Regions from separate parts of the Nonomuraea polychroma genome, predicted to be linked through region 4. Evidence: riboswitches for the same ligand, from Rfam matches in the RefSeq annotation. Region 4 holds a riboswitch; each other region holds the start of a gene.
What was found. A riboswitch is a leader RNA that binds a small molecule or an ion and turns the genes downstream of it on or off. The one in region 4 is predicted to bind thiamine pyrophosphate.

Region 1 (3,198 bases), 7.6 Mb from region 4:
GGAAGGGGTGGGGGCATGGCGAGCGGCGATCTGGATGCCCTGCTGCGGGTGACCTCCACCACCTATCGGGGCGAGACGCCACCGGACATCGCCTTCGGCACGTACGACGGCGCGCTCGGCCGGCTGGTGCTGGCGGTGACCGGCAAAGGCATCGCCGCCTGCTCCTTCGAGTCGGAGAACGCCGTCTTCGAGCTGCTCACCAGGCATGTGGGCAGGTTCATCGGCCCGGACGCGCGACGGCTCGACCCGGTGCGCAGAGAGCTGGACGCCTACTTCTCCGGCCGCCTGCGGGCGTTCGCCACGCCGGTCGACCTGACGCTGGCCACGTCGTTCGCGCGTACCGTGCTGCAGAAGACCATGGCGGTGCCGTACGGCACGACCACCACGCTGGAGGAGATCGGCGCGAGCATCGGCAGGCCGCGCGCGTTGCGGGCGATCGGCAACGCGCTGGCCTCCAACCCCGTCTGCGTGATCGTGCCGTGCCACCGTGTGGTGCGCGAGGACGGCGGCCTCGGCGACTACGCGGGCGGCCCGGCCGCCAAGCAGCACCTGCTCAACGTCGAGCAGCGCGCCGCAGCAGCAGGCCGATGAGCAGCGTCACGAGCGCGGCCACTAAGGCCCCGCCGAGCGCGCCGTTCATCCACGGCTCCCTGGTGAAGCCGATCAGCTCACGCGTCCGCGTCCAGAAGTCGTCCCACGCCGGCACGGTGGGGGTCGAGGTCGTCAGCCAGTAGGCGACGAAGCCCAGCACCCACGGCACCAGCATCGACCAGCGCGCGGGGGCGTTCTCCGCGGTGTTCCAGCGGTCGCCACGGGCGAAGACGAAGTAGTCCACGGCGAGGACGGCGAACATCGGCACGAACACCGCGCCGATCACGCCGAGGAACGCCCCGTAGGACGTGACGTCCACGACCAGCGCGATCGCGATGGTGAGCACCCCGATGGCGGTGGAGAAGACGCGACGGTCCACCCGCGGCATCAGGTTCTGCAGCGACACGGTGGTCGAGTAGACGTTGGCGAACGACTGATCGGTCTCGCGCAGCACCAGGATCGCGAAGAACAACGCGCCCACCGGCGCCGCCACGAACGGTCCGAAAACGGCCGTTCCGTCCGCAACCACGGCGTCCGCGCCCGCGATGGCCACCGCGTACACGCCCAGTCCCAGACAGGCGACCTGGGCCAGTGTGTAGCCGCCCACCACGCCGGTGAACGCGGCCTTGCTGGACCTGGAGTGGCGGGCGAAGTCTGCGGCCATGGGCACCCACGACACCGAGAGCGCGATCACGTAGTCGACGGCGGCGGGGAAGGCGGTCCAGCTCCCGCCGGTGTGCGCGGGCGCCTCGGACACGAGGAACCAGGTGAACCAGATCATGGACACGATCACGCCGATGGTGACGTACCGCCGGATCAGGCGGACCGCCCCGAGCGGCCAGATCGTGAGCGCCGTGGTCAGCACCCCGGCCACGATCACCCACACCTGGTACGGGACGCCACTGAAGATCGCGCTGGCGGCCTTGGCGATCACCCAGAGCTCGAACGCGCCCCAACCGAGCATCTGGACGATGTTCAGCACCGTTGGCACGTAGGACGCCTTGGCCCCGAAGAGCCCGCGCAACAGCACCATCGACGGCTGGCCCGTCTGGGTGCCGGGGATGGCGGACAGGCCCACCATGGCCGTGCCGATGAGGCTGCCGACCAGAGCGGCGGTGAGCGCGGCGATCAGGCTGAGCGGTGCGTTGCCAAGGGGGTCGAGCAGGTAGAGGGCTCCGGAGAAGCCCAGGAGGCTGACGCCGAGGTTCGCCCAGAGCGCGCCCTGGTCGAGGACACCGAGGGTCTTCGGGGGCGCGCCCTCAAGGGTCAGCGGAACTTCGTCGGCGACATGCGTCATCGCACACTCCCTACGCCGGCATTACCCGGACAGGTTCAGGCGGTCGGCAGCGGATGGATAGCTGCCCTCTCAGCCCGGCACCCCGAGCTCCCGCGACGATCTGAAATTAGCGCCCTCATCATGCCATAAAGGGCGAACTGCGCGTTAGGCCACGAAAGGTTGCTGTCCGGTCTCACTCACCATCGGGCGGCGCGCGGCCTCCCACGACTGCATGCCGCCACCGACGTTGACCGCGTCCCGCCCGAGCTGGTTGAGCCAGGCCGCGACCTGCAGCGACCGGCCGCCCACCCGGCAGACGACGTAGACCGTCCGGTCTCCGGGCACCTCGTCGACGCGCTGCTGGATCTGTGTCATGGGGATGTGCACGGCGGCAGGGGCGTGGCCGGCCACCCATTCCTCCTGCTCACGCACGTCCAGCAGGTAGGCGTCGTCGGGAAGCGCGCTGGCCTCGATTTCAGGAACGGTCATGCCTCCATCATCTCTTGCCGTGCGTCGTAGTCGGCACGGGCCGCCGCGATCTCCGCCTGGTGCTCCTCGGTCCAGGTGACCAGGGATTTGATCGTCTGGTGCAGGGTCCGGCCGAGCGGCGTCAGCGCGTAGTCGACCCTGGGCGGCACCACGGGGTGGACCGTACGGGACACCAGCCCGTCGCGCTCCAGGTGGCGCAGGGTCACGCTGAGCATGCGCTGGCTGACGCCGTCGATCTCGCGGCGAAGCTGCGAGAAACGCAGGCTCTGGCAGTCGAGCAGCGCGATGACCAGGAGCGACCACTTGTCCGCGATGCGGTCGAGTATCTGGCGGACCTCGCAGTCCTCGCGGGTGTCCCACTGCCGCACGTCGTAGTCGTCGTCCACGGTGCTGTCGCAGTAACTAAGTGATCTGAAAGTGCCGTCTTCCATGGCATCTCATGCTGGCCCAAGATGTGGACGGTTACAAGAGATAACCGACTGCCTATACGTAACCGGGGGTTTGTCATGCCTGCCCGTTCCTGGGGCATCCTCGCCGTCCTGTGCGGCGCCATCTTCCTCGAGGGCATCGACGTGGCCATGCTGAACGTCGCCCTCCCGTCCATCCGGGCCGACCTGGGGTTGTCCACGGGCATGCTGAGCGGGGTCGTGAGCGCGTACGTGCTCGGCTACGGCGGCTTCATGCTGCTCGGCGGCCGGGCGGCCGACCTGCTGGGCCGCCGCCGCATGTTCCTGCTCTGGCTCGGGGTGTTCCTGCTGTTCTCAGGGCTGGGCGGCTTCGCAGAGGAAGGCTGGGTCCTGCTGATCGCCCGCTTCGTCACGGGCGTGGCCGCCGCCTTCATG
Region 2 (3,198 bases), 8.4 Mb from region 4:
GATGAGTGCGATGACGAATCTGCGCATGCGGGGTACTCCCTAGGGACAGAAAGGCGAGTAATGTCCCCCCGAGCCTCGCCCGAACGCGACACTAACCCGGCTCCGCACCGCCGGGAATGCCTACCAATAGACCAAATTCAGGGACTTTCACTCCGCGGCGCGGCGCGCGCGACGGAGCTCGGCGCGGCGCTTGCCCTCGTGCATCGCCTGCACGCGGGCGATCGGGATCGTGTGCCCCTCCTCGATGAGGTCGGCGGGCAGCCGCTGCGGCGCGGGCATGGCCTCCGCCCACGGGTCGGCGTCCTTGAGCAGCCCGGCCGCGGTGTGCACGGTGAAGTCGCCCGGCGCCACCCGGTCGAGGTCCGACCAGAGCACCGGGAAGGACACCGGCACGCCGGGACGCACGCGCGGACTGTAGGCGGCCACGACCGTGGCGCCGCCTGCCCGGGTGGAGTCGATGAACACCTTGCCCGCACGGTCCTCGCGGATGAACGCCGTGGTGGCCAGCGCCGGATCCACCCGCTCGGCGCGCGCGCCCACCGCGCGGGTGGCCGCGGCCAGGTCGTCCACGGCGGTCCCCGCCGCCACGGGCACGAACACGTGCACGCCTTTGGCTCCGCTGGTCTTCACCGCGCCCGCCAGCCCCGCCTCCTCCAGCGCCTGGCGGACGAGGAACGCGGCGCGCACGGCCAGCCCGAAGGACTCGCTCCCCTCGGGCGGGTCGAGATCGAGCACCATGTGCGTGGGCTGGTCGCCGGCGAACAGCGACGGGTGATACTCGACCGCCCGCTGGTTGGCGAACCACAGCAGCGTCCGCCGGTCGTTGCACACCGCGTACGTCACCTGCCGGCGTGACGCCTCGGCCCAGACGGAGAACCTCTCCACCCATTCGGGGGCGTATTTCGGCAGGTTCTTCTGCATGAAGGGCTCCTGCCCGGGGCGTACCCGGATCACCGAGAGCGCCCGGTCGCGCAGGACCGGGAGGATGCGGTCGCCGACCGCGTCGAGGTAGTCGACCAGGTCACGCTTGGTCGCACCCGCCCCGTCGAACAGCGGCTGGTCGAGGTTGCTCAGGGCCACCCCGTCACGCGTCTCATCGCTGCTCACCCGCCTCACCATATCGGGGAAGAATGGGCGAGACCATGACCCGTTACCTCTACCTGGCCCGCCACGGCGAGGCCACCTCCGACGAACGATCCCTGACCGCGAACGGCCGCCGCCAGGCCACGCTCCTCGGCGAGCGGCTCAAGGACGTCCCCCTCTCCGCCATCCACCACGGCCCGCTCCCCCGGGCGACGCAGACCGCCCGCCTGATCGGCGCGCAGCTCCCCGGCGTCCCGCTGCGCGTTTCCGAGGCCGCCGGGGACTACATTCCCTACCTGCCGGCGAAGGAGGAGCTGCCCCCGGAGCACGCCGACCGGTTCCTCGGCTTTCTCCAGCAGTTCCCCGCCGCCGAAGACGATCTCACCGCCGAGGCCATGCGCACGTTCACGGGCCCGGTGACGGAGGGCCCCCGCCACGAGCTGGTCGTCACCCACAACTTCCTGATCGGCTGGCTCGTCCGCGCCGCGCTGGACGCCCCGAAGTGGCGCTGGCTCGGCCTCAACCACGGCAACGCCGCCCTGACCGTCATCCGGTACGCCCCCGACCGCCCCTCCTCGGTGCTCTTCTACAACGACATGGGGCACCTGCCCGCCGAGCTGCGCTGGACCGGATTCCCGCCCGAGCTGCGGGAGTGAGTCCCTGTTACAGTGAGGCCGTTGACGCGGGGTGCCCGGAGGCCCGGGCTGAGATCACACCCGTTGAACCTGCTCTAGTTCGCACTAGCGAAGGGACGTCGATGTTCTGCGACGACATGTGGCTGCGTACCGCCGAGCTGATGACCGCCATCCACGATCATCCCTTCAACGTCGCGCTCGGCGACGGCACACTCGACCGGGACCGGTTCGCGTTCTACATCGTGCAGGACGGCCGCTATCTGGAGGCGTTCTCCAAGGCCCTGGCCACGGCGTCGGCCCGGGCCACCGACCCGGCGGACGCGGCGTTCTTCGCGCAGAGCGCGCACACCGCCCTGGCCGCCGAGCGCCTGCTGCACGCCGGGTACGTCGAGGAGCTCGGCGCCGACGCGGCCGGGATCGCCACGTCGCCGACCTGCCTGGCGTACGCGTCGTTCCTGCAGGCCACGGCGCTCGCCGCGCCCTACCCGGTGCTGGCGGCAGCGGTGCTGCCGTGCTTCTGGATCTATCAGGACGTCGGCACGGCGCTGCTGCGGCGCACCGGCGACGTGCCGGACCATCCGTACCGGAAGTGGATCGACACCTATTCGGACCCGGGGTTCGCGGCCTCCGTCGCGCAGGCCAAGGCCATCGCCGACCGGCTGGCCGCCACGGCCGATCCGGCGACCAGGGATGCCATGGTGCAGGCCTACTGCACGGCGGCGGCGTACGAGTGGATGTTCTGGGACAGCGCCTGGCGGCGCGAGACCTGGCCGACGGCGGGGTGGCTCACCCCGTGACGGCTACCGCAGGCGGACCAGCAGCGCCGCCGTGCCCGCCCCGGTGAGGCTCGGCAGCGCGGCGGGGCGCCCGCTCAGCAGCAGGAGCAGCGCCTGGATGGGTCCCTCCACCACGTCGCCCTCCCCGACCGCCCAGTCCACGTCGGTGGCCACCAGCCGGAGCCCGCGTAGCCGCCGCTGCGGGTAGAAGGGGAAACCTCGTTCCCAGATGTGGGTGGCGCAGGCTCGGGCCGGGACGAGCGGCATGACACGCTCGAGGCCGAGCGGCACGGTGATGTCCTGGCCGTGGACGAGTGCGTCGAACAACGGGTCGAGCGGCTTGGTCGAGGGCGCCCGGCGGCGCGAGCCGGCCGACTCGCGCACCTGCGCGACGATCTCGCGGATCGGCAGCCTGGCGTGCCGCACCGCCGAGTCGTGAACCATGCGATCGAAGTTGCCGCGTGCCCGGACGAACTCGACCAGCCCCCACGCGAGGTTCGCCCGGGTGGCGAGTGCCAGGTGGGCGGCCACGTCCCGCACCCGCCAGCCGTCGCAGAGTGAGGGCCGCTCCCATTCCGCCGCCGGCAACGATTCGAGCAGGTCGGCCAGGCCGCGCCGCTCGATCTCGAGGGCAGCCCAGATCTTCTCCTGGTCCATCCCGCACTCCTCCGTTTGCTAAGGTGACCTTAATATAAGGCAGCCTT
Region 3 (3,198 bases), 9.2 Mb from region 4:
TCCCGGTCAGTTGACCGTGTCCGCGCGACCCCACGACCAGCAGGTCGGCCCGCGTCGCGGCTTCCTTGAGCACCTCGATGGGGTGCCCGTGGATGACCTCGGCCACCACGTCGATCCCCGGATGGTGTGCCCGGCCGTCGGCCACCAGCTCCTGCAGGGCGCGGAGGGCATCTTGCTCGCCGTCGGGGTCGGCCGGTTCGAAGCCGCTGGGGTGCGGCCAGGCCCACGCCTGTACGGCATGTACCCGTGAACCGTGCAACTCTGCCTCGGCGAGGGCGAAGTCGAGCGCGCGCAGGCCGCCGGGTGAGCCGTCCACCCCGGCCACCACCTCCCTGCGGGCCGGCCGGGGAACGTCCCGGATGAGAACCACGTTCGTACGGGCGTGCGCGGCCACTCCGTGCGCGACGGAGCCGACCAGCAGCCCGCGTACGCCACCGATCCCGCGGCTGCCCACGACCAGCAGCTCGGCGCTCTCGGAGGCGTCGATCAATGTGGTACGGGGATCGCCGGGCAGCAGCTCGGTGGCCACATCGACCTCCGGATGCTCGCGGCGTACCCGGTCTTCGGCCGCTGCGAGCACTGTCATGGCGCCCTCGCGCATCCACCGGCCGACCTCGGCATAGTGGCCGCTGGGCGTGTCTTCGGCCACCCATTTCGACACGGCATGAGCGATGACGAGCGACGTGCGGCGAAGGGCGGCCTCGGTGGCGGCCCACGCGGCGGCCTCCAGCCCGGTGCGTGAACCGTCCACCCCAACGATGATCACGACGACGGCCTTTCAGGATCTTCTAGGGTCTAGGAGAACGCGTAGCACTCCACCTCGGCCCGGCGGAAGGACACGCCCTGTTCCGTGGAGTCCTCGGTGCACTGGCGCTCGGCCTTGCTGAGCCTCAGCGTGCCGCAGACGGTCACGCCGGAGAACGTGCGGCAGTCGAGCGACCTGTCGGTTTTGCCGATCCGGTACCGTGCCTTGACCTCCTCGCGGCACTGCGTCCGCGCCCGTGCCGTATTGGCGTACTGGCACTGGGCGATCAGGGTCTGGTACTGCTCTTGACTGACTTCGTGCTGGTCGATGCCGTCCCCGGCAGCGCTGGTCCCTCCCAACGCGGCCACCACCACGAGTCCTGCGACAGCGGCTATTTTCTTCATAGTCCCCCTGAGGGGGTGGTACCGCCGAGGGCGATCGTCAAACCTCACGGCGGCGCGCCAGCACGCTGAGCCAGGTGCGGTTCCACGTGCTCATCTCCTGCTCCAGGACCTCGAACCCGGCCGATTCCAGCGTCGCGAGCAGCGTATCGGGGTGGCGGTGGACGAACCACCGGAAGACCTCGGTGTCGTACGGAACCGGCTCCCAGCCCTCCCCGTCGCCGGCCGAGGTGCTCAGGCCCAGCACGCCACCCGGCCGCAGCGTCGCCCACCAGGCGCGCAACGTCGGCTCGGTCTCCTCGGCGGGCACGTGGAGCAGCGCGGCGGAGGACCACAGGCCGGCCAGCGAGCCGGGGGCGAGCGGCGGCCTGCGCAGGTCGCCTCGCACGGTCGGCACTCCGCGGGCGGCGGCCAGCCTGGTCATCTCGATCGAGCGGTCGACTCCGATGACCGGCAGCCCCTGCTCTTGGAACCAGGCCGCGTCATGCCCGGGACCGCACCCGAGATCGGTCACCAAGCCCCGCGCCGCGTCGGCGAATCGCTGGCGGAAGGCCAGGAAGCCGTCGCTGCGGCTGGCGCGCGCGTCGAAATCACGTGCGATGCGGTCGTAGGTCGCTGTGGTGCGCGAAACGGGATCATCCATTACCTCGATCATGCCAGGTTTGGCGCGGCTTAACAGGTGGGTACGATCAACGCCGTCCAACGCGGGAGCCCGGTGCTGACCGGGCTGAGAGGACGGCTGACAGCCGCCGACCGCCAGAACCTGCTCCGGATAATGCCGGCGAAGGGAGTTTGCGCGATGAATGGCGCGCGTTTTTCCAAGATTTACACCGGTGACCTCCGCGTGCCGATGCGTCAGGTGCACCTTTCCAACGGTTCGACCGTGACCCTGTACGACACGTCGGGCCCGTACACCGACCCCGCCCTCGAGACCGACGTCCGGCGCGGGCTGCCCCGTCTGCGCGAGCAGTGGGTACGCGAGCGCCGCGCAGCCGGCCACCCCGTCACCCAGGTCGCCTGCGCGCGGAAGGGCCTGATCACCAAGGAAATGGAGTTCGTGGCCGTCCGCGAGGGACTCGACGCCGAGTTCGTACGCCAGGAGGTCGCGGCCGGCCGGGCCATCATCCCCGCCAACGTCAACCACCCCGAGTCCGAACCCATGATCATCGGCCGCAACTTCCTCGTGAAGATCAACGCCAACATCGGCAACTCCGCCGTGACGTCCTCCATCGAGGAGGAGGTCGAGAAGATGACCTGGGCCACCCGGTGGGGCGCGGACACGATCATGGACTTGTCCACCGGCCCGGACATCCACGAGACCCGCGAGTGGATCATCCGCAACTCGCCGGTGCCGGTCGGCACCGTGCCCATTTACCAGGCGCTGGAGAAGGTCAAGGGCCGTCCGGAGGATCTGTCCTGGGAGGTCTACCGGGACACGCTCATCGAGCAGTGCGAGCAGGGCGTGGACTATGTGACCGTGCACGCCGGGGTGCGGCTCGAACACGTGCCGCTCACCGTCCGCCGTAAGACCGGCATCGTCTCGCGCGGCGGCTCCATCATGGCCGCGTGGTGCCTGGCGCACCACCGTGAGAGCTTCCTGTACGAGTACTTCGCCGAGATGTGCGAGATCCTGGCGCGTTATGACGTGTCGTTCTCGCTGGGCGACGGGCTGCGGCCAGGTTCGATCGCGGACGCCAACGACGAGGCCCAGTTCGCCGAGTTGCGCACGCTCGGCGAGCTGACGACGATCGCGCGGGAGCACGACGTCCAGGTCATGATCGAGGGCCCGGGACACGTGCCCATGCACAAGATCAAGGAGAACGTCGACCTGCAGCGCGAGCTCTGCGACGACGCTCCCTTCTACACCCTCGGGCCGTTGGTCACCGACATCGCGCCGGGCTACGACCACATCACCTCCGGCATCGGCGCCGCCATGATCGGCTGGTTCGGCACCGCCATGCTCTGCTACGTCACCCCCAAGGAGCACCTCGGCCTGCCGGACAAGGACGACGTCAAGACCGGCGTGATCACGTACAAGATCGCCGCCCACGC
Region 4 (3,198 bases):
ATGAGATTTCCTGAAACCTCCCCGGCGAGCACAACGCCGCCAGCCGACCTTCTTCGCCACCCAAGTCGCCTGACCCACCCAAGTCGCCTGACCCACCCAAGTCGCCCAAGCCACCAAAGTCGCCCGAGCCACCCAAGTCGCCCAAGCCGCTCGAATCGCCCGCGTCGCCCAGCACGAGCGCCGCCGTGAGCGGCGCGAGCAGCACACCGCCCCGGTAGTGCCCGGTGGCCAGGACGAGCCCCGGCGTCCCGCTCGGGCCGATGATCGGCAGGTTGTCCGGCGTGCCCGGCCGCAGCCCGGCCACCACGTCGGCGATCTCCAGCTCGGTCACGCCCGGCACCAGCTCTCTGGCGTCGCGCAGCAGCTCGTAGAGCCCGCCCGCGGTCACCCTGGTGTCGAACCCCAGCTCCTCCTGGGTGGCCCCGACGACCAGCTCGCCGTCGCCGCGAGGGACGAGGTAGACGTACGAGCCGTGCACGGTGCCGCGTACGCACCGGCTGAGCAGCGGCTGCGGGGAACGCAACCGCATGATCTGCCCCTTGACCGGCCGCACCGGCACCTCGGCCAGCTCGCCGCTCCAGGCCCCCGCCGCCAGGACGACCCGCTCCGCCCGCAGCTCGGACGGCGGCTCAGATTCCTCTCGCGGCGTGCCGGGGGCACCCGTCGGCGGCTCCAGGCGTACCCCGATGACCCTGCCGTCCTCGTCGCGCAGGAGGCCCGCGGCACGCGCCCGCACCAGCGGCACCCGCAGCCGCTCCAGGGCCGCGAGCAGGGCCGCCGTCACGCGGCGCGGATCCACCCAGGCGTCGCCGGGAGCCAGCAGCCCGCCGCGCACCGACGGGGCCAGCATGGGCTCCAGGCGGCGGCACTCGCGCCCGGTCAGCCGCTCGACCGGCAGCCCGAGCTTGTCCATGAAAGCCGCCAGCTCGTCCAGCGCCGCGAGATCGTCGGCCCCGAACGCCACGTCGAGCGTCCCGTCCGCACGCAGGTCCAGCCCGTGCCGAGCCGCGTCGCCGATCTCCAGCCCGCCGAACGCCCCGAGCCCGGCCACCTCGGCGGTCGTCCCCGGATCGCCGTCGCCGGACCGGGCCGTCCCGTCCGAGATGCCGCCCGCCGTGGCCAGGGCGTCGTCGCTGCGCCCGGTGAGGCCGGCGTCCTGGGCGAGCTCGGCGGCGAAGGACGGCCAGCGGCGCAGTGACGCCATGCCCAGCCGCAGCAGCGGCGCCTCCGTGTACGTCACCTCGCTGACCGGGGCCAGCATCCCCGCCGCCGCGTAGGAGGCCCCCGAGGCCGGAGCCGGATCCACCACGGTGACCGCGCGCCCCGCCCGGGCCATCCGCCACGCGATGGACAGTCCGACGATCCCGCCGCCTACGATCACATCCACATGCGCTCCCTTCGCCGGCATGATCCGGATCAGGTGTCTTGCGGTCGAAGGCCCGGTGCAGCCTTCCTCTCAGCCCGGTAACGGCCGGACTCCCGCGCGTCTTTACCTCCTCAGCCTACGGCCTCGGTGCGACGTCCAAGAACGGCCCCCGTTAAGGTCATGAACGTGGACAATGTCGTGGTGGTGGGAGCGGGCCTGGCGGGCGTCCGCACGGTGGAGGCCCTGCGTGGGCGAGGGTTCGGCGGCAGAATCACGCTGATCGGGCAGGAGCGGCATCGCCCCTACGACCGCCCGCCCCTGTCCAAGAGCGTGCTCCTCGGCGAGGCCGACAGCAGCTTCGTCGACACCGACCTCACCGCACTCGACGTCGCCTTCCGCCCGGGCGTGGGCGCCAAGGCGCTGCGCGCGGGCGTCGTGGAGACCACCGAGGGCGAAGTCGGCTACGACGGCCTGGTCATCGCCACCGGATCCGAGCCGATCAGGCTGCCCGGCGACGGGCCCCAGCACGTGCTGCGCACCCTCGACGACGCCCACGAGCTCAGGGCCATGCTCGTGCCCGGCGCCCGGGTGGCGATCATCGGCGCCGGCTGGATCGGCGCCGAGGTGGCCACCGCCGCCCGCCGCGCCGGCTGCGCGGTCACGGTGATCGAGGCGGCCGCCACCCCGCTCGCGACCGCCGTCGGCACGGAGATCGGGGCCCGTACCCAGCGCTGGTACGAGGGCATCGACCTGCGGCTGAACACCATGGTCCGGTCCGTGGACGAGGGCGGCGTGCGGCTGGTGGACGGCGAGTTCGTCGAGGCCCACGTGGTCGTGACCGGCATCGGCGTGCGGCCCGCCGTCGAATGGCTGGCCGACGCCGACATCGACCTGCACAACGGCGTCGTCGTCGACGAGCACCTGCGGGCCTCCCTGCCGAACACGGTCGCCGTCGGGGACTGCGCCGCCTGGTGGTCGCGCCGCTTCCGTACCCGGCTCAGGATCGAGCACTGGGACACCGCGCTCAACGCCCCCGAGGTCGCCGCCGCCACGCTGCTGGGCGAGGACGCGGTCTACGACCCGGTGCCGTACTTCTGGTCGGAGCAGTTCGGGCACATGGTCCAGTACGCCGGGCACCACCCGGCGGGGGAGCGGCTCATCTACCGCGGCGACCCGGAAGGCAAGTGGTCGGCCGTCTGGCTCGCCGCCGACGGCGCCCTGGCCGCGGTGCTCGCCGTGGATCGGCCGCGAGATCTCGTACAGGGACGCAGAATCATCGGCGCGGGACACCGTCTCGACGCGGAACGCCTGGTAGATCCAGAAGTATCCCTACGAGATTGTGTTGTTTGAGCAAGCACGGCATGTGGTAGTTGTGGTTTCGTGACGCTTTCTGTTGCACAGATCGACCGGGAGACCGACCAGCTCGTGGACGAGTGGCTGACGCTCCCCGAAGTGGCCCAGCGCCTTGAGCTTCCCATAGGGCGGGCCAAGCAGCTCCTGAAGGACCACAAGCTCCTCGGCGTGCGCCGGGGCAGCGGCGGGCCGCAGGTGCCCGCGGTGTTCCTCGATGGGAAGGACGTGATGAAGGGCCTGCCCGGCACACTGACCGTGTTGCAGGACGCCGGCTACGACGACGTCGAAGCACTGCGCTGGCTCTTCACCCCCGACGAGTCCCTGCCGGGGTCGCCCATCGAGGCGATCAAGGCCGGCCGTCACACGGAGGTCAAGCGGCGTGCCCAAGCCCTCGCTTTCTGAGGCCCGCCTCTACCTCTGCACCGACGGCCGCCGCGACCGCGGCGACCTCGCGGAGTTCCTCGACTCGGTGCTGGCCG

Region 1: linked by a shared signal. The riboswitch ahead of EDD27_RS44175 (purine-cytosine permease family protein) and the one ahead of EDD27_RS55410 (FAD-dependent oxidoreductase) in region 4 are both predicted to bind thiamine pyrophosphate.
Region 2: linked by a shared signal. The riboswitch ahead of EDD27_RS48150 (TenA family protein) and the one ahead of EDD27_RS55410 (FAD-dependent oxidoreductase) in region 4 are both predicted to bind thiamine pyrophosphate.
Region 3: linked by a shared signal. The riboswitch ahead of thiC (phosphomethylpyrimidine synthase ThiC) and the one ahead of EDD27_RS55410 (FAD-dependent oxidoreductase) in region 4 are both predicted to bind thiamine pyrophosphate.

What each region holds. Positions count from the first base shown of each region.
Region 1 is NZ_SAUN01000001.1:9,578,360-9,581,557, reverse strand. Features, by position in the region: gene EDD27_RS44180 (methylated-DNA--[protein]-cysteine S-methyltransferase) at 16-591, shown strand; gene EDD27_RS44175 (purine-cytosine permease family protein) at 554-1,888, opposite strand; TPP riboswitch at 1,879-1,992, opposite strand; gene EDD27_RS44170 (rhodanese-like domain-containing protein) at 2,033-2,356, opposite strand; gene EDD27_RS44165 (winged helix-turn-helix transcriptional regulator) at 2,353-2,787, opposite strand; gene EDD27_RS44160 (MFS transporter) at 2,863-3,198, shown strand, end outside.
Region 2 is NZ_SAUN01000001.1:10,340,210-10,343,407, reverse strand. Features, by position in the region: gene EDD27_RS48165 (M28 family metallopeptidase) at 1-27, opposite strand, end outside; gene EDD27_RS48160 (DNA polymerase domain-containing protein) at 148-1,107, opposite strand; gene EDD27_RS48155 (histidine phosphatase family protein) at 1,131-1,739, shown strand; TPP riboswitch at 1,757-1,852, shown strand; gene EDD27_RS48150 (TenA family protein) at 1,841-2,515, shown strand; gene EDD27_RS48145 (maleylpyruvate isomerase family mycothiol-dependent enzyme) at 2,519-3,151, opposite strand.
Region 3 is NZ_SAUN01000001.1:11,169,853-11,173,050, forward strand. Features, by position in the region: gene EDD27_RS52150 (universal stress protein) at 1-751, opposite strand, end outside; gene EDD27_RS52155 (hypothetical protein) at 796-1,149, opposite strand; gene EDD27_RS52160 (class I SAM-dependent DNA methyltransferase) at 1,187-1,789, opposite strand; TPP riboswitch at 1,841-1,953, shown strand; gene thiC (phosphomethylpyrimidine synthase ThiC) at 1,946-3,198, shown strand, end outside.
Region 4 is NZ_SAUN01000001.1:1,987,683-1,990,880, forward strand. Features, by position in the region: gene EDD27_RS55410 (FAD-dependent oxidoreductase) at 1-1,387, opposite strand, end outside; gene thiS (sulfur carrier protein ThiS) at 1-2, opposite strand, end outside; TPP riboswitch at 1,377-1,493, opposite strand; gene EDD27_RS08810 (NAD(P)/FAD-dependent oxidoreductase) at 1,553-2,716, shown strand; gene EDD27_RS08815 (Rv2175c family DNA-binding protein) at 2,747-3,121, shown strand; gene thiE (thiamine phosphate synthase) at 3,099-3,198, shown strand, end outside.